4 regions of the Paenibacillus sp. GbtcB18 genome follow, and region 1 is predicted to be linked to each of the others. Evidence: riboswitches for the same ligand, from Rfam matches in the RefSeq annotation. Region 1 holds a riboswitch; each other region holds the start of a gene.
What was found. A riboswitch is a leader RNA that binds a small molecule or an ion and turns the genes downstream of it on or off. The one in region 1 is predicted to bind cobalamin.
Positions count from the first base shown of each region.

Region 2: it holds a riboswitch for cobalamin, as region 1 does, so the genes downstream of both, KVT34_RS03375 (FecCD family ABC transporter permease) here and metE (5-methyltetrahydropteroyltriglutamate--homocysteine S-methyltransferase) in region 1, are expected to answer to the same signal.
Region 3: it holds a riboswitch for cobalamin, as region 1 does, so the genes downstream of both, nrdI (class Ib ribonucleoside-diphosphate reductase assembly flavoprotein NrdI) here and metE (5-methyltetrahydropteroyltriglutamate--homocysteine S-methyltransferase) in region 1, are expected to answer to the same signal.
Region 4: it holds a riboswitch for cobalamin, as region 1 does, so the genes downstream of both, KVT34_RS21070 (energy-coupling factor ABC transporter permease) here and metE (5-methyltetrahydropteroyltriglutamate--homocysteine S-methyltransferase) in region 1, are expected to answer to the same signal.

Region 1 covers NZ_JAGXJX010000001.1:1,095,850-1,100,058, reverse strand. Annotated here, with positions in the region: gene metE (5-methyltetrahydropteroyltriglutamate--homocysteine S-methyltransferase) at 1-1,659, opposite strand, end outside; cobalamin riboswitch at 1,843-2,036, opposite strand; gene KVT34_RS04990 (arylamine N-acetyltransferase family protein) at 2,087-2,872, opposite strand; gene KVT34_RS04985 (hypothetical protein) at 2,869-3,516, opposite strand; gene KVT34_RS04980 (sensor histidine kinase) at 3,809-4,209, shown strand, end outside.
Region 2 covers NZ_JAGXJX010000001.1:694,802-699,010, reverse strand. Annotated here, with positions in the region: gene KVT34_RS03380 (ABC transporter ATP-binding protein) at 1-550, opposite strand, end outside; gene KVT34_RS03375 (FecCD family ABC transporter permease) at 547-1,728, opposite strand; cobalamin riboswitch at 1,827-2,028, opposite strand; gene KVT34_RS03370 (ATP-dependent DNA helicase) at 2,131-4,047, opposite strand; gene KVT34_RS03365 (TolB family protein) at 4,188-4,209, opposite strand, start outside.
Region 3 covers NZ_JAGXJX010000008.1:254,202-258,410, forward strand. Annotated here, with positions in the region: gene nrdE (class 1b ribonucleoside-diphosphate reductase subunit alpha) at 162-2,246, opposite strand; gene nrdI (class Ib ribonucleoside-diphosphate reductase assembly flavoprotein NrdI) at 2,233-2,592, opposite strand; cobalamin riboswitch at 2,882-3,077, opposite strand; gene KVT34_RS22530 (hypothetical protein) at 3,373-3,828, opposite strand; gene KVT34_RS22535 (hypothetical protein) at 3,971-4,209, opposite strand, start outside.
Region 4 covers NZ_JAGXJX010000007.1:311,008-315,216, reverse strand. Annotated here, with positions in the region: gene KVT34_RS32630 (permease) at 1-1,055, shown strand, start outside; cobalamin riboswitch at 1,238-1,439, shown strand; gene KVT34_RS21070 (energy-coupling factor ABC transporter permease) at 1,726-2,493, shown strand; gene KVT34_RS21065 (energy-coupling factor ABC transporter substrate-binding protein) at 2,490-2,777, shown strand; gene cbiQ (cobalt ECF transporter T component CbiQ) at 2,774-3,583, shown strand; gene KVT34_RS21055 (energy-coupling factor ABC transporter ATP-binding protein) at 3,580-4,209, shown strand, end outside.

The sequences.
Region 1 (4,209 bases):
GGGACGTGTCGTGAGCGACTGCGCGTAGACGGTTTCCTCGACGGTCATCGGCTGTGTAAATGCCACATCGCCGTAAATGACCGGCGGTTTCACGCAGCGTGAGCCGTAGGACTGCACCCAGCCGTTGCGCGTGAAGGCGAAGCCGTCCAATTTTTCGCCGAAAAATTCCACCATGTCCGTCCGTTCGAATTCCCCGTGAACGAGAACGTCCAGATCCAGCTCCTCCTGAAGCTTGATCCACTTATCGATCTCGCTGCGGATAAACGCTTTATACTGCTCGTCCGTCCATTCCGCCTTTCTCCATTTGGACCGCGCCTGTCTGACTTCCGCTGTCTGCGGGAAGCTTCCGATCGTCGTCGTCGGGAGAAACGACAGCTTCCACTTCTCGCGCTGAAGGGTCCGTCGCTCGCCGAAGCCCTCGCCGCGTGCCGCCGGCACCTTTTGAAGCTGCAAAGCGGCCGCCTGGACGGCTTTGTTGCCTCGAGCTTCGGAAGACCGGAGGGCGGCAAGCGCTTTTTCGTTCCGCTGAAGCGCTTCGGCCGTTTCCCCCGTTTGGGATACCGCCGCCTTGGACAGCAGGACGATTTCGTCCAGCTTCTCGTCGGCGAAGGCAAGAGCGTCTCTCAGCACCGGATCGAGCTTATCTTCGTGAACGGTGGACACCGGCACATGCAGAAGGCTGCAAGATGTCTGGACAATGACCCGCTCCCCGGGAACCACGGCCAAAATGTCGCGAAGCGTATCCAGCTTCTCCTTCAGATCGGAGCGCCAAATATTCCGGCCGTCCACGAGACCCGCTCCCAAAATTTTGCCTTCGGGAAATCCTTCGCTCTTCAAAAGCTTCAGCGTCTTCTCGCCGCCGTGTACGAAATCAAGCCCGATCCCGCTCACGGGCAGCTTTACGATTCTGTCGTAATGTTCCACGGCTTCGAAGTAGGTCTGGAGCATAATTTTCAATCCCGGCGCCGCCTCTGACAGCGTTTTGTAGATCGCTTCGATCCGGTTCATATCCTCTGCGGTTACGTTTGTCGAAAGCAACGGTTCGTCCACCTGCACCCATTCGACGCCTTCCTTTTCCAGCTCGCGCAGCACTTGGCCGTACAGCGGAAGCAGCCGGTCGATCCAGGCATCGGTTTCCGTCTCGGCGTACCCCTTGGACAATTTCAGAAACGTAAACAGTCCGAGCAGCACAGGCTTGCCCTGGATTCCGAGCGCTTCTTTGGCTTCGCGGTAAGCTTTGAGTGGTTTGTTCTCGACCAGCTCCGGCTTGGCGCCCTGGAGTTCCGGCACGATATAATGATAGTTGGTGTTAAACCATTTCGTCATTTCGCATGCGGTAGCCCCCTCTTCGCCTCTTGCCATCGCATAGTAGGTGCCCGGAGATACTTCGCCGCCCTCGTATTGAAACCGTGCCGGTACGATCCCGAACATGGCGGAAGTATCCAGCACGTGGTCGTATCCCGAAAAATCGTTGACCGCGATAAGCTCAATGCCCTTCTCCCGCTGAATGCGAAGATTTCCCAAACGGACTTCGGCCAGCTTGTCCGTCAGCTCCTCTTCGCCGATTTTGCCGGCCCAGAAAGACTCCAGCGCCTTCTTCCATTCACGTCCCGCTCCGATTCTCGGGTATCCCAAACTGCTGCTTGTCAATGCGTTCATGATCTTGACCTCCTGATAGTCGCTTGAATTGGATGTTTGCATGAGTTCCCTGCTTCATTGCTTATTTGTACAAGAAAATAAAAAAGGACGTCAATATCCCCGAAGCAGACAAGGATAAAGACGCCCTCTGTTTGTATATACAGTGGCCCGTACTTTAACACCTCCCTATCTCCCGTAGGTAAAGCAGTGCTGTCAGAACAGGCAGGTCTCCTGGCTCCAGAATCATCATCGTCGGCTGCCTTCCCGGTCTAAGACCAGTGGCGTGTTCGCCTTGACTCCTCTGTTACAGTGGCGGGACCGCGCCGGTTTTTCACCGGACTTCCCTTTTAAGCTCCAGTTCCCCCAAGGGGCTGGGCACCTATTCCCAACATATTCAATTGGTTAACTTAGAAATGACTATACACAACGCGGCATGTTTATGCAAGCTTTATTCTGACGGAATGCCGAAATGTTTAAGCAGAGCTTCCTTGTAGGCCTCGTCGTTTTCAGGCACGAACGTGCGCACGCCTTCGGGCGTGAACAGCTTAAACTCCTTGCCGGAGACCGAATTTCGTCCCTCCCGGGTCCGAATGGCTACCATCGCATCCTTCCTGAAAATGGAGTCCTGACTGTGCTCGCACCAGAAGCTGGCCATGACAAAATCTTTGGGCAGCTGCGGCTCTTCGGTAAACGAGTATATGCGCCTCCAACTGCCGTGATGCTTCTCGCTGAGCACCCAGCCGTATAAGGAGTCCCGCTCCATGGCGTAAAGCTCCTCGCCCTGCGGCTGCTCCAGCTTCTCGGCAAGACGGACCGGTCTCCGGGGCACGATGCCCCCGACACCTACGTCGCATAAGTAGCTGACTCCTTCCGCTTCCACTTTCAGCACATGATGGCGGCGCTTTGGCGGCAGCTCCGTCTCGTCTCTCCAGAACCGGGCGACATAGTCGGTCACGGGATAGCCGAGCTGGCGCAGCAGCCAGCCGAACAGGGCGTTCAGCTCGAAGCAGTAGCCGCCCCGCCGCCGCTCGACGATTTTATGACGCAGACGCTTTATGTCCAGAGACAGCGGAACCCCGTTCAGGATGTCCAGATTTTCATACGGAACAGTATGCAGATGCTGCTCCTGCAGCAAAGCCAGCGCCTCATAACTGCCGTCCAGCGGTCCTTCGTAACCGATTCGGTTGAGGTAAGCCTCCACTTCCGGTTTCAAATCTTCTCTATCCGTCCTCACAGGACACGCTCCTTTGCGGCAGGTTCACAGACCGTAATTTCTTTGGTACAGAGATCCAAAATACGGCTGCGCACATCGCATTTGGAAATGAACAGCGGCTTGCCGTCCCGGTCTATCCAATACGCGATAGGCAGCGAAACTTCGCTGCCGCGGAAGGATCCGTCCGCATGACTCGTCCCGATAACCATGGCATGATGCCGGGAGGCGATTTCTTTCGCTTTTGCAACCCATTCATCGAACTGCTCTTCACTGAACATGCCAACGCCGATCGGCTGAACGTACAAATCGGTTCGGGGGCTGCTCGCCTTCTCCACCTCATTCAGAACCAATTCGTCACACAAAATCGGGGTAATGACCAGTCCTTCTTCAAGCGCGGTTTCATATCCGCTATATTTGGCCCGGTCTATCACGACTTCCCCTTGCCGGTTAATGATCACGGCCCGGTCTTTCGGATTCTTCGAACCGCTTATCAGCAGCGTACGCGTACAGGCCGCAAGCTCACACGCCCGGGACAAATTCGTATGCAAATATCCTTCGGGGAAAACAGCCGCTGCCACGTCGGGATATCTCTCCAGTTCCGCTTGCAATTGTTCCAGATTCCGCTCCAGCATAGGCTGGCTGACGAGAATTTTCAATCTCACCACCTCCGGCTTATCCTTAAAGATTTCAACAACTTGGTGAAATATTCCTCCATGTTCACCAGCTTTTGATAAGTTTTCGCTCAATTGGCATCATTATTTATTGCATTATCTGCCAGAGAACTCCATAATAGGAATCTGAGTTCTTTTTTCTTTTAGAAAGAGAGTGCGGCCCGTGAAAGATATCCTTGTTCATTTATTCATCATGACATTTCCTCCTCATATTTACCAGATTTTTATGCTTACGCGTTTTTACAAAAGAGAAAAAAAACGAAACCGTTTTCTAATGGGAATCCTCATGGGGTTTTCCGGCCTTTTCAGCATAAGCTATCCGGTTATGTATCTCGTTCCTGATTTTTATTGGGATCTGAGAGGCGTGCCTCTTCTGCTCGCTTTTATATACGGAGGCTATTACGGAGGGTTTACGGCGCTCGGTATGATGCTGATCTTCCATGGGATTATGTTCCCGTCTTTCGGAGTTTCGGACGTCATCCTCTATGCGGCAGGTTTTCTGCCCATCCTGTTCAGGGCCCGTGACTTCTACCAGTATCCTTCGCGCAAGAAAATCGCCCTCTCCCTCTTGTACTCAAGCATGGGCGCTGCGACGCTGCTTATCTGGATGTCTTATATCGTCACGCATCACGGTTTTGTATGGAAGGATCTGCTGCCGCAAGTAAGTATTCTCGTGACCGCACAGCT
Region 2 (4,209 bases), 400 kb from region 1:
GCGAGCGGACAAGCTCCATGATCTGAAGCTGGTAGCGGATATCCAGGTGGTTCGTCGGCTCGTCCAAAATCAGAAACTTCGCCTGCTGAGCCAGCGCCCGGGCGATAAGCACCCGCTGCTTCTCGCCGCCGGACAAGGTCGCGAAGCTGCGTTCTCCGAAGTGTCCGAGTCCGACCGTTTCCAAGGCCCGGAGGCATATTTCCCGGTCCGCTTCCGTATCGCTTTCGTACCATTTCTTGTGGGGATATCTTCCCATCAGAACCATGTCCGCCACGCTGAAATCGAATTCCACGGAAGATTCCTGGCTGACGACGGCCATCAGTTCGGCCGCTTTTTTGTAAGGCAGATTCAGCAGCTCCCGCTCATCCAAAAACACCTGTCCCGCGTCCGGCTTTAGCTCGCGGTAGACCGTTTTGAGCAGGGTCGATTTCCCGCTCCCGTTCGGGCCGATCAGGCCGATAAACTCGCCTTCGCGGACGTTCAGGTTTACGGAATCGAGTATTTTCTTGGCCCCTATGGTCAGGGAAAGATGATTCGCTTCCATGTTCATTTTGAAGTTCCTCCGAACGCGTATGAGCTTCTGCGGAGCAGCCAGATGAAGAACGGGCCGCCGCATATCGCGGTGACGATGCCGATCGGCAGTTCTTCCGGCGCAAGCGCGAGCCTGGCCAGCACGTCGGCCCAGATGACGTAGACCGCCCCGAAAAGGACGCTCACCGGAAGCACCTTGCGATGGTCGGAGCCGAGCACCAGCCGGACGATATGAGGAATCATCAGGCCGACAAAACCGATAGAGCCGCTGACGGACACGATCGTTCCCGTGATCAGCGCGGTCACGATCACCAGACAGGTCCGGAACGCCGGCACATTGACCCCCATCGTTCCCGCTGCGCCTTCCCCCACGAGAAGAGCGTTCAACGACCGGTGCTGAAAGAGCAGGAAAAGGATACCGGACACCACGATCAGAGCCGGTGCGGTGAGGTATTCCCACTTCGCGCCCGCCAGGCTGCCCATCAGCCAGTAAACGACGGAGCGGATGCCTTGGGCGTTCGGCGCCATCGTGACGATAAAACTCGTAAACGCCGACATCATGCTCGCAACGGCTGTTCCCGCAAGCAGCAGCCGGGTGGTCGATATGCGGCCTCCTACCTTGGCGAAGGTAAAGACAAGCGCCATCGCGACCAGAGAGCCGATAAAGGCCGAAACCGGCAGCGCGTAAGCGCCAAGAAACGAGAAGCCGCCGAACAGCAGAACGAGGGTAGCCGCAACCGACGAGCCGGACGATACCCCGAGTATGTAAGGATCGCCGAGCGAATTGCGGATCAGCGCCTGGATCGTCACTCCGACCGCGGACAAACCCGCTCCTACGACAAGACCGAGCAGGACGCGGGGAAAGCGGATGTTCCAGATAATTTGCTCCTGTGCTTTCGTCCAATCCCGCTCGATCAGGCTGCCGATTCCCGGCATATGCGACAAAGCGATCTTCCAGACCGTGACGGGCTCAATTCGCACGGAACCGAGCATGACGGCCGCCGTCACGGAGATCACAAGGAAAAGCGACAAGCCGCCCAGCAGCAGCGGAAAAGCGGTTAGGGCGCGTGCCTTTCCGTCTTTTTTTACGGACGTGGAGCGGGCGCCCCCGGCCTCACCAGTCTCCCGTACCGTTTCTTTATTGCAAACCGACTGCAAGTCCTCACCTCGATCCTTGATATATTTAGGACTGACCATGCAAAAAAGCGCCTCTCCCTTCGTTTGCAGACAAAGGGAAAGACGCTCGTAATTTCAGTACGGAACGCATCTAACACCTCCCTATCTCCCGTAGGTTGATCGTGTTACGGATACAGGCAGGTCTCCTGGCTTTCAGCGTCATCATCGGCAGCAGTCTTCCCGGTACGGATACCAGTGACTAGGGTTGCTGCGACTCTTCTGTTACAGTGGCGGGACCGCGCCGGCATTGCACCGGACTTCCCTATTAAGCTGTACCGCGGCAAAATCTCTGCGGCAAGCACCTGTACCGAGTTATTCAATTCATCGTCCGGCTGTATTTTACACGAAATACGGAGTGCGAACCGGAAGCATCTTGTCTATCATAGCGGATACGACAGGAATCGGCAACATCTTCCATCCCGCTTAATCGGGCAGCAGGCCCCGGATTTGCTCTCTGATTGCGGGATTGTCCAAATCAAGACCGAGAACGGACACCATACCCCGGTCATCGCGTGACCGGATTAACCGCCCGATGCCCTGCCTCAGGCGGAGCAGCATGTACGGCATGTCCACGTCTTCGTACGGCTGAGCCGAATCTTTCCGTTTGGCCGCAAAGACGGGATCGTCCGGAGGAAAAGGAAGCTCCCAGACGATAACGTGGGACAAGGAAGGCCCCGGAATATCCAGTCCTTCCCACAGCGTTACCGCACAGAGGACACTTTCCTCGTCGTTTTGAAACGACGAGATGAGGTGACTGATTTCCGCCGAGCCTTCAAACAAAAACCGGTAATCGGCAGATTCGGGATACAGCGCCAAGCTCCCTCTGAAAGTTCCCAGCGCCTCGCGGGACGGGAACAGAATAAGCGCACGTCCTTCGGATTGCTTGAGCAGTTCCAGAACACGGCCGGTCTTATCCTCCTCCGGCTTGTCTGGATACAGGTTCGCCTTCATTTGGGCGCTGTAATCGTAAGGCGAAGGAACGGAGAACGAAAGGAAGCTCTCGATGCCGAGGCTGCCCGCCATGTAATCAAAAGAGCCGTTGACGGATAAGGTCGCCGATGAGAACACGACCGGCATTTTTTTCGAGAACACGCGATCTCTTAAAATCTCCTTGACCATTTTCGGCATGATGACCAGGGTGATGCCGTCGGAATCCTCCGTAACCCAAGAAATGAGCTGGCCGGGCTTATCGAACAAGCTCAAAGCAAGCTGAATCATTTCCAGGTGCTCCTCGACGATTTTGAGCTGGTAATCATCCAGGGTGGACAGCCCGCTCTCGAATACGAGCTCTTCCTCGATCACGTCGATCAGCTGCCGGAACCGGCTTACTTCCCGTTTCAGCTCTTCGTTCCAGGCGAATTCTTTCCGGTCCGAGGCCGGGACGGAATAGCTGCTTTCGTCCAGCACGCGGAACAGCGTTTCACTTTGGACGATAGCTTCCTCGATAGCCAGGGCCAGCGTTTCTCTGATCTCGCCTTCCAGAAGCCGGATGACGATGCTTTCGAATACCGCATGCTTCAATTTGTAGGTGAGCGCGTTTTGCGCGGCCGTTTCAAGCAGATGCCCTTCGTCGAAAACGACGGAGCTGTGCTCCGGCAGCAGAGGAAGCTGGCCTTCCCGTTTACGGGCCTCGTAGGTCCAGACATGTTCCATGTAGAAATCATGGGAACAAATGATCAAGTCGGCGGACTTGCGGTAATGCTCACGCGACAACGTCTGTCCGCAGCGATGCCGCTGGCTGCAGACGAGGCAGTCCTGGAACACGTCCCAGCCGATCCGTTCCCACTGCTCGTCCGTCAGCTCGGGGTACTCCTTACGGTTGCCGTACGGATAGAAAGACTGGAGCGTATCCGGGTAGTGGACGAACGAAGGAAGGCCGTGATAAATCTCGCTGAAGACTTCCTCTTCGTCAGAACCGCCGCCCCGGGTGTCGTCCAGCTTATTCAGGCAAATGTATTGATGCTGCGACTTGCCCATCCGGGCGTCAATCGTCAGATCGAGATGCCGGGCGAGCTTGGCGATATCCCCTTCGGGTTTGACCAGCTGCTCGATCAGCGACTCGTCCGCACAAGCGATAATCGCGGGTTTTCTCGTATAACGCGCATACGTAAGAGCGTAGAGCAGATACACCAGCGTTTTCCCGGTTCCCACTCCCGCTTCCGCAAAGATGGTCTGTTTCTCCTGGTAAGCCCTCTCCAATTGAAACGCCATATAAATTTGTTCGTCTCTCACTTCAAAACCGGCTTCCGGCAGAAGCTCGTAAAATACGTCGGCAATCCAGTCGCTTGCCTGCTGAATAAAAGGTTTCGTCGGATCAAATGCAAATGGATAATTTCTCAATCTGGCCGTGCCTCCACATCATCGTTACGTACATCTGTCCATTATACCGCAAAAGATCCCCGTGCGAATCCTCCTTTTCTTAGAAGCGCAAAATAAAATCCGCCCGGAGGCGGATTCGTCTTTCTAACTTGCCGGCTAAGTCATTGAAGTTTTTGGTAGACA
Region 3 (4,209 bases), on a different contig from region 1:
CATAGGCAGCTTTATACGGGGCTGACAAGTTCCGGCCCTGCATAAAGCTGCTTATCGGGATAGCGCCATACGGATGATTTGCGGTCTGCGCTAAGCGTGTTTAAGCTCCTGTCGCGCAGCCGGTTTCTTTTACACGAATCTATTCTTAACCAGGCCCTCTCTTAAACGGAGCAGCTCAGGCATTCTTCCATGGTCAACCGCTTCGTGCGGGTGTAGTAGAGCGATTTCAGGCCTTTTTTGGCGGCGTACAGGTAGTTGCGGGCCAGCTCACGGGTCGAGATGTCGCTGTTTACGTGCAGCACCGTTGAAATCCCCTGATCCACGTGCTCTTGGATTTCCGCGATAAGATCAATGATCTTGAACGGGTCCATCCGGTAAGCCGACTTGTAGAAGAACATGTTCTCCTTGGACAGGTAAGGCATCGGATAGTAAGTCGTCGAGTTCGCATACGTGCGCGTCTCGATCTGATCGACAATCGGCATCACGCTGGAAGTCGCGTTTTGCACGTACGAGATGCTCTGCGTCGGCGCGATGGCCAGGCGGTAAGCATGGTACAGGCCGTGTTTCATGACTTGTTCTTTCAAAGCTTTCCAGTCTTCCGGCGACGGAAGATCCATGCCCTCGAAGAGAGCTTTGACTTTATCGGATTCCGGACGGTAGTCCTTCTCTTCGTACTTGGCGAAATAGGTGCCTTTTGCGTATTCGGAGCGTTCGAAATCGGCGAAAGTGATACCGCGGTCGCGTGCGATTTCCATGCTCTTCTCCAGCGAGTAGAAATTGATGGCCATGAAGAAGGCGCGCGCAAACTCTTTTGCTTCCGGGCTTTCGTAAGCGATCCGGTTCTTCGACAGATAGCCGTGCAGGTTCATCGCGCCGAGTCCGACGGAATGAAGCTCCTTGTTCGCTTTCACAACGCCTGGTGCGTTCGCGACCGTCGTGTTATCGCTGACGGAAGTCAGCGCTTCGATGCCGCTGTGGACGGAATCGCGGATGCTCTTCGTTTCCATCACGTTCACGATGTTAAGCGACGCGAGGTTGCAGGAAATGTCCCGGCGGATAATATCGCCTTGGCCGTAATCGCCGATCTCCGTCGTCTCCTGGAGCTGGAAAATTTCCGTGCACAGGTTGGACATTTTCACTTTGCCGATGTCTTTCAGAGCATGTCCGCGGTTCGCGTTGGAACGGTTCATGATGTAAGGGTAGCCGGATTCGAGCTGGATAACGGCAATTTTGGTCAGCATGTCGCGGGCGCTCATCACGACTTTCTTCTTCACGTTCGGGTTGGCGAGCAGTTCTTCGTACATCTCGTCAATATTCATATCGTCGAGGTGACGGCCGTACTCCTTGTAGACGGAGAACGGGGCGAACACGTGCAGCGGTTTATTCTGCTCGGCCAGCTCGTAAAACTTCTGCGGCACGATCAGGCCGATCGACAGCGTCTGGATGCGGGATTTTTCGTCCGCATTGATCTTTTTGCAGTCGAGGAATTCGATGATGTCCCAGCCGAATACGGAGTAGTAGACCGCTCCGGAGCCCCTGCGCTGACCCATTTGGTCCGCGTAGGAGAAGGCGTCCTCTAGGAGCTTCATGACGGGCATGATGCCCTTGGCGGCGCCTTCGACGCCTTTGATCGGCTCGCCGCGTCCGCGCAGCTTGGACATGTTCACGGCTACGCCGCCGCCGATTTTGGACAACTGCATGCAGGTGCCGATGACGTACTGAATGGAGTTCAGGGAGTCGTCCATCTCCAGCAGGAAGCAGGAGACCATTTCGCCCCGGCGGCTGCGTCCGGCGTTCAGGAACGTCGGCGTTGCCGGTTGGACGCGCTGCTCGATGATCGCCTTGGCGATCCGCTGGGCTTTGCCGAAGTCGCCTTCACCGAGGTGGAGAGCGACGATGGCGGCACGGTCCTCATACGATTCGAGGACTTGCTTTTTATCGTTGGTGCGCAGGGCGTAATCTTTATAAAATTTCGAAGCGGCCATGTAGGACTGGAACTTAAAGCCGCTTTCGCGGATGGTTTCGTGGATGGCTTCGATCTGCTCCAGCGTGTAGTGTTCGTACACGTTCTCGTAGAAATCTTCGCCGATCAGATAGTCGTAGCGTTCTTTGATGCTGCCGAAAGGAACGGTCTGCCCTTGCACTTCCTCAAGGAAGGCGTCCAGCGCTTCGCGGTCTTTCTCCAGACGGTAAAATCCGTCTTCCCCCGGTATCATGAGTTCGTTGTTCAGTTCAATATGCTTCAAGATGGCGCACCCCTTTATGGAATCGTTCCACGTCGCTAGACGTGCCGGAAAGTTCGAATTTGGCAAGCACCGGAACACCGTATGCCGATGAAATGCGGTCGGCGCTCAGGGCAAAGGATTGTCCCCAGTTCTGATTGCCGCTAGCGGCTACGCCGCGCAGAAGAGAAGAGTGATGTTTCAGAAAGTCCAGCACTTTGCCGGGAATTTGACCGAATCCGGTCGTATAGGTAACAAGGACGAACGGCTCCTGGATCGTCAAATCCTCTTCGATCCGTACGGCCTTCAAATTCAGCTTGTTAATGAATCGTTGAACATTTCCCGTACGGGAATCGTAAACTACCAGCATGGAAGCATCTTCCTTTCCACTCTATCAAAAATACGGGGCGCGCCGACCACGGGAAGTAGTCGGCGCGCCCGGATGAAAGCCGCCCCTTGTGACAAAGAGCGGCTCTAAATTCACAGTCAGCTCCCAGCCCTTTCGCGTGCCGCTGACGGCTCTGCAAAAAGGCTGGCTGCAGCCGCGCGTACAAAGCCGGCTGCCCGGCTCCCCGCCCGAAGGCGGAAGAGGGGGACAGCCGGGCTTGGCGGCTGTATGTGAAAAACGTCCGGACACCTCCCTATCTCCCGTAGGTTCAGCGGTGTCTTTCAGACAGGCAGGTCTCCTGGCTCCAGGTTCATTGCGCCCCTCCGCAGCCTTCCCGACGGCATTCGTCAGTGGCGGTATGGGTGGGGCGCTCCCCGTTGACAGTGGCGGGACCGCGCCGGATTCTCACCGGACTTCCCTTTTGATTCCCGCCTGGTAGGCGGGAAACCTGTCCAATCCATATATAGTCTATATATAGTGAATATGTAGGTGATAGATATGAATTTACCTCAATATATTGTGGTTTGTCAACAGTGCGTAAGGACTCAACAAGGGGAGAAAAACCGAGATAAAAGGCGAAAAAGGTGTGATAACCTGCCCATAAACGGGCGAGATTTTATTTGAGATTCTTTTTATTTCGACAAAGTTTGCGGGCGGCGGAGGGACATGCAGCCAAGCTGATTTCCATGCGCGGAGCGGGGTGTTTTCACGTGCATTCAAATAAAAAGGGATCAAGCTCCTTGGGTTGGAGCTTGATCCCTTTTACATGTTTAAATTCTTTTTGTTGTTCTTTTTATAAAGAATCATTATGCCTGCAAGTATCCATTCGATCACGTGCAGAGCGACAGACAAAGTGAGAGCGGACAAAAAATCCTTGATGTACACACCGGGAATCAGTGCATGGAGGAGAGGATGAATAAAAGTCTCGAAGAACAGGAAGCTCAGCAAGATGATCAGGGAAAAAGTGAAGAGATCCGCTTTGCCCGTAAAACGGATGAGTGAGCTGGTATGTTCAATCCCCCGGAAGAATGTCATATATAAGAAAGCAAAACCGGTTACCGGCCCGATGATGAGCAAGGAGAAAACCGGAATTGCCCATATTTTCGTCCTCCATGACGGTGCAGGTTCATGGTCCCGGCGCGATATATCATTCAGCAGGACGTTCAAACCGAAAAACAAAAGCAGCAGCAGTCCAAAGAGTAATGCGTAATTGTTCATACACGTCCTCCCTAATAGGTACATGCCTACAAATACGATTCTACCCCCAAGCTCGTCTTGAGGGTAGAAAAAGATGCAGCTTTAAAGGTTCCGAATGCCCAAAACAATTCGTTGAGCAGGGAGCCCCAGCCCTATCGTGCATTCAAATAAGCTTACTGTCAACCTGCTGCCTAACCAGCTCATCCACCGACCACGCTACGCACCAGGGGTACTGGTTTTTCGTTTCCTGCGGAATCCAGTAGCAGCGATCCGTTTTATTTTTATCGGGGTAGAACACATACATGAGCAGCTTCACTTCGCTGATATCATCGGTTTCACCCGGACGGGGATTCGGGTAACGGACCGTACAGCCCATTTGGGATGAAAATTGGGTGGATACGT
Region 4 (4,209 bases), on a different contig from region 1:
ATACATCTCCAATTCCGGTTTCCACCAAAAGCAGACCGCGCACTGCTTACTGGAAACCTTTTTTATTTATCGCCATTCTCATAGGCGGGTTGTTTTACGTCAAGTGGGAGCCGTACTTCCACAAAGCGCTTACCGCGGCGGCCAAGCACGACATCGGGAAGTCGATTCTCGCAGGCTCCGCCGAGCCTTCGCTGGCCGCGGCTTGGGACTATTCCGTGGTCTATTTCAAAGCCGTCTGGAAAGCCGCGATTCTCGGCATCGTCCTCGGCTCTCTGCTTCAGGTGCTGATCCCACAAGATTGGCTGAAGCGGGTGTTCGGCAAGCGCACTTTCGGCAGCACAGTAGCCGGCGGACTTAGCGCCATGCCCGGCATGATGTGCTCCTGCTGCGCTGCTCCGGTAGCGGTAGGCATGCGCAAGCAGTCAGGCTCCATCGGCTCCGCTCTCGCTTTCTGGATCGGCAACCCGGTACTGAACCCGGCGACGATCATTTTCATGGGCTTCGTGCTTGGCTGGAAATTCGCCGTTCTAAGAATCGCCGCTGGGATTGTGCTCGTGTTCGGCGTCTCGTACTGGGCGGAACGCCTCGTCACGAAAGACGATACAGCGACCGGCGAGTTTCCGCAGATGCCGGCTGCGCAGCACCATTCCGGGCCGGTCGTCGTCCGCTGGCTGAAAGCGCTCTGGACGATGTTCTGGACCGTGGTTCCCGTCTACTTCATCGCCGTGTTCATTCTCGGCGCCGCACGCGCCTGGCTGTTCCCGGCCCTCGATCCCGCGATCGGAAACAGCCTCGTCGCTTTGATCGGACTCGCTTTGGCCGGAACCCTGTTCGTCATCCCGACTGCCGCGGAAATTCCGATCGCCAAAACGATGATGGCCCTGGGCCTGGGCACGGGACCGGCTGCCGCGCTTATCATGACGCTGCCTGCCGTCAGCCTGCCGTCCCTCATTATGGTGCGCAAGGCGTTTCCTGCGCGGGTGCTCTGGTTCACAGCCAGTATGGTTGTCCTGACAGGAATCGTAACCGGCGTGGTCGGCATTTTCATCCTATAAAATCAAGTTCAGCGAGAGGGCCGATACCCCTCTCGTTTTTTTCGCAAATAAAAGACAGCGGTTACAAAGATCAGGGTGTGAGAGATTCCAAAACCGCTTCCGGCAGCGTTTCAGCCTTGAAATTCAGGCCTTTTCCGCAATTGACAAGGTTTGGGACATCCTGTAGTATTATCACGAAAAACTGCATATTTGTGGAAACAGGTATTTTAGAGCCACTCTAAAATTTAAAAGGGAAGAACGGTGAAATGCCGTCGCGGTCCCGCCACTGTAAGGGGAAACACTCTCAATCACATCCGGCACGAAGCCACTGGAACTAAGACGTTCCGGGAAGGCGCCGGTATGGACGCCCCGAGCCAGGAGACCTGCCTGTTTGGACAGCACTGATACGACCTACGAGGAATAGGGAGGTGTTTGAGATCGCAAACTTTTTTTGTTGCGTGCATAAGACATCGTGTTCCCGTGCGAAGGGAAAGATGTCTTTTTTTGTGTGCGGAGAAGAGGTCCAAAGCCGGGAATTACCGCATCGGAGTCATCGGATAGAGCTTGCGGAGCTGGCAGCCGGGCATCGGGTATAACGAATCACCGTCCGAAAGTACAGCAGGGGCATGCCCCCGTTCTGCCGCACTGGCCGCCGCTTACGGCGGACCACATTCATGAAGGAGGATTACCGATGAACATCCGTAAAACCCTGGCGTCTTTTCTGCTTATAGCCGGAATCGTCTGCTTCTTTCTGGTAAACGAGCCGGAGTCGGCTTACGCCATGCATATCATGGAGGGCTTTTTGCCGCCCTTCTGGGCCTTATTCTGGTGGGTGGTCTTCCTGCCATTCTTCATCCTGGGCGTCCGCGCTCTGATCCGAATTACTAAAGAAACGCCGGAGCTCAAGCTCATGCTCGGTCTGGCCGGGGCCTTTACATTCGTCCTGTCCGCCCTGAAAATACCCTCGGTTACGGGAAGCAGCTCCCACCCGACGGGTACCGGACTGGGAGCCATCCTGTTCGGACCGCTTCCCATGAGCGTCCTCGGCTCCGTCGTTCTTCTCTTTCAGGCCCTCCTCCTCGCCCACGGCGGGCTTACGACACTGGGTGCCAACGCATTCTCGATGGCCGTTGCGGGACCGTTTGTCGGCTATGCCGTGTACAAACTCATGATCAAATCGACGGGCAGGCAGAAGCTCTCCGTCTTTACGGGCGCCGCGCTCGCCGATCTGACCACCTATCTGGTCACCTCCGTGCAGTTGGCGGTGGCATTTCCCGCAGCCGACGGGGGTATGCTCGCCTCTTTTGCCAAATTTGCGGGCATTTTCGCCGTCACGCAGATTCCGCTTGCGATCAGCGAAGGACTGCTGACCGTGCTGGTTCTGGGCTGGCTGCAAGCCTATACGCCGCATGAAATTTCCGCTCTGCAGCGCAATCTGAAGGGAGCTGACCGTTCATGAAAACGTGGAAGAAGAATGTATGGATCCTGGTCGCGGTCGTCCTGCTTGCCGTGCTGCCGCTCATTTTCGTTAAAGGAGAGTTCGGAGGAGCGGACGGAGCCGCGGAGGAAGCGATTCAGGAAATCGCTCCGACTTACGAGCCTTGGTTCGCGTCGCTGATGGAGCCTCCCGCTGAAACCGAAAGCATGCTTTTCGCGCTGCAAGCCGCGCTTGGAGCCGGTTTTATCGGGTATGTGATCGGCTTGTATAAGGGAAAGGCCTCCAAACCGAAGCCTAAAGCATGATGCTCAAGCGGATTGACACCATTTCCTATGCCAATGCTTTCCGGGGACTGTCCCCCGTCTGGAAATGCGGATTTGCCGGCTGTCTCTTTATCCTGTCCTATGCCAGTGCTCCGCCCGTTCAATTGGCCGTTTTCGGATGGATAACGCTTTGGACCCTGCTTTACGCACGCGTCCCGGGGAAGCTTTACTGGCTCGTATACGGCGGCTCGCTGCTGTTTTTCGCGGCCAGCCTGCCTGCTCTCCTGCTGGAATTTGGAAGAAATGCGGGGACCGGGGTTCCCCTTTCTTCGGGGTGGATCATCGGAACGGCCGGTCCATGGACCGTTTATGTCACGGGTGAATCTTTGTCCCGCACAGCGGGGCTGTTTATGCGGGTCTCCGCCTGTCTCGCTTGTCTGCAGTTTGTGTTGTTCACGACGCCCTTGCTGGAAATTCTTCAGGTGATGAAAAAAATCCGCATGCCTCAGATCGTGATTGAGCTGACCCTGATTATGTACCGCTATATTTTTTTGCTCGCCGATACGGCTCACGCCATGCGGACCGCCCAGCGCTGCCGGGGCGGGCAGAACGGATTCGCAGGCGGACTGCGCGATACCGCTCTGCTGATCGTTCATCTGTTCGGCCGGACGATGCAGCGTTACCGTGGTCTGACCTACGGGCTGACCTCCCGCGGCTTCACGGAACGGATCGAACTTGCCCCCTATGAGGCGGCCCCTGTCCCGCCGCGCTACAAAGCCGAAGGCATGACCGGGATCTTTATGCTGACGGCAGCTCAGATTTGGCTGAAATGGAGGGGATTCGCATGAATCCGATCATGGAACTGGCGGACGTCGTCTACAGCTATCCCGGTACCGAAAAAAAGGCCCTGGCCGGACTCAGCCTCACGATTCCGGCGGGCCGGAAAATCGCGCTTTGCGGGCATAACGGCTCCGGCAAATCGACGTTTTTCCTGCATGCCGTCGGCATTCACCGGCCGCAATCGGGGACCGTGCGCTGGAAGGGCGCTCCTGTGTCCTACAAGCGCCAGGATCTGCAGGAGCTGCGCAGGCAGGTAGGACTCGTGTTCCAGGACCCCGAGCAGCAGCTCATTCTCGGTACGCCGTACGAGGACATCTCTTACGGCTTGCGGAACGCCGGCGTTTCCGAGCCCGAAATCCGCGTCCGGACCGGAGCGGTACTGGAGAGTATGGACCTGGAGCAGCTCGCCCATACCCCTATCCATCACCTGAGCCTCGGGCAGAAGAAGCGCGTCACCCTGGCCGGCGTTCTTGTGCTGGAGCCAAGCCTGCTGCTGCTCGACGAGCCGACGGCGTATCTCGATCGCGCGTCGGAGCGGCTTCTGCTGGATGAGCTGGCGGACATCGGGCAGAGCGGCGTCACCGTGGTCATGGCGACCCACGACATGGACCTGGCCTACACGTGGGCGGATGAA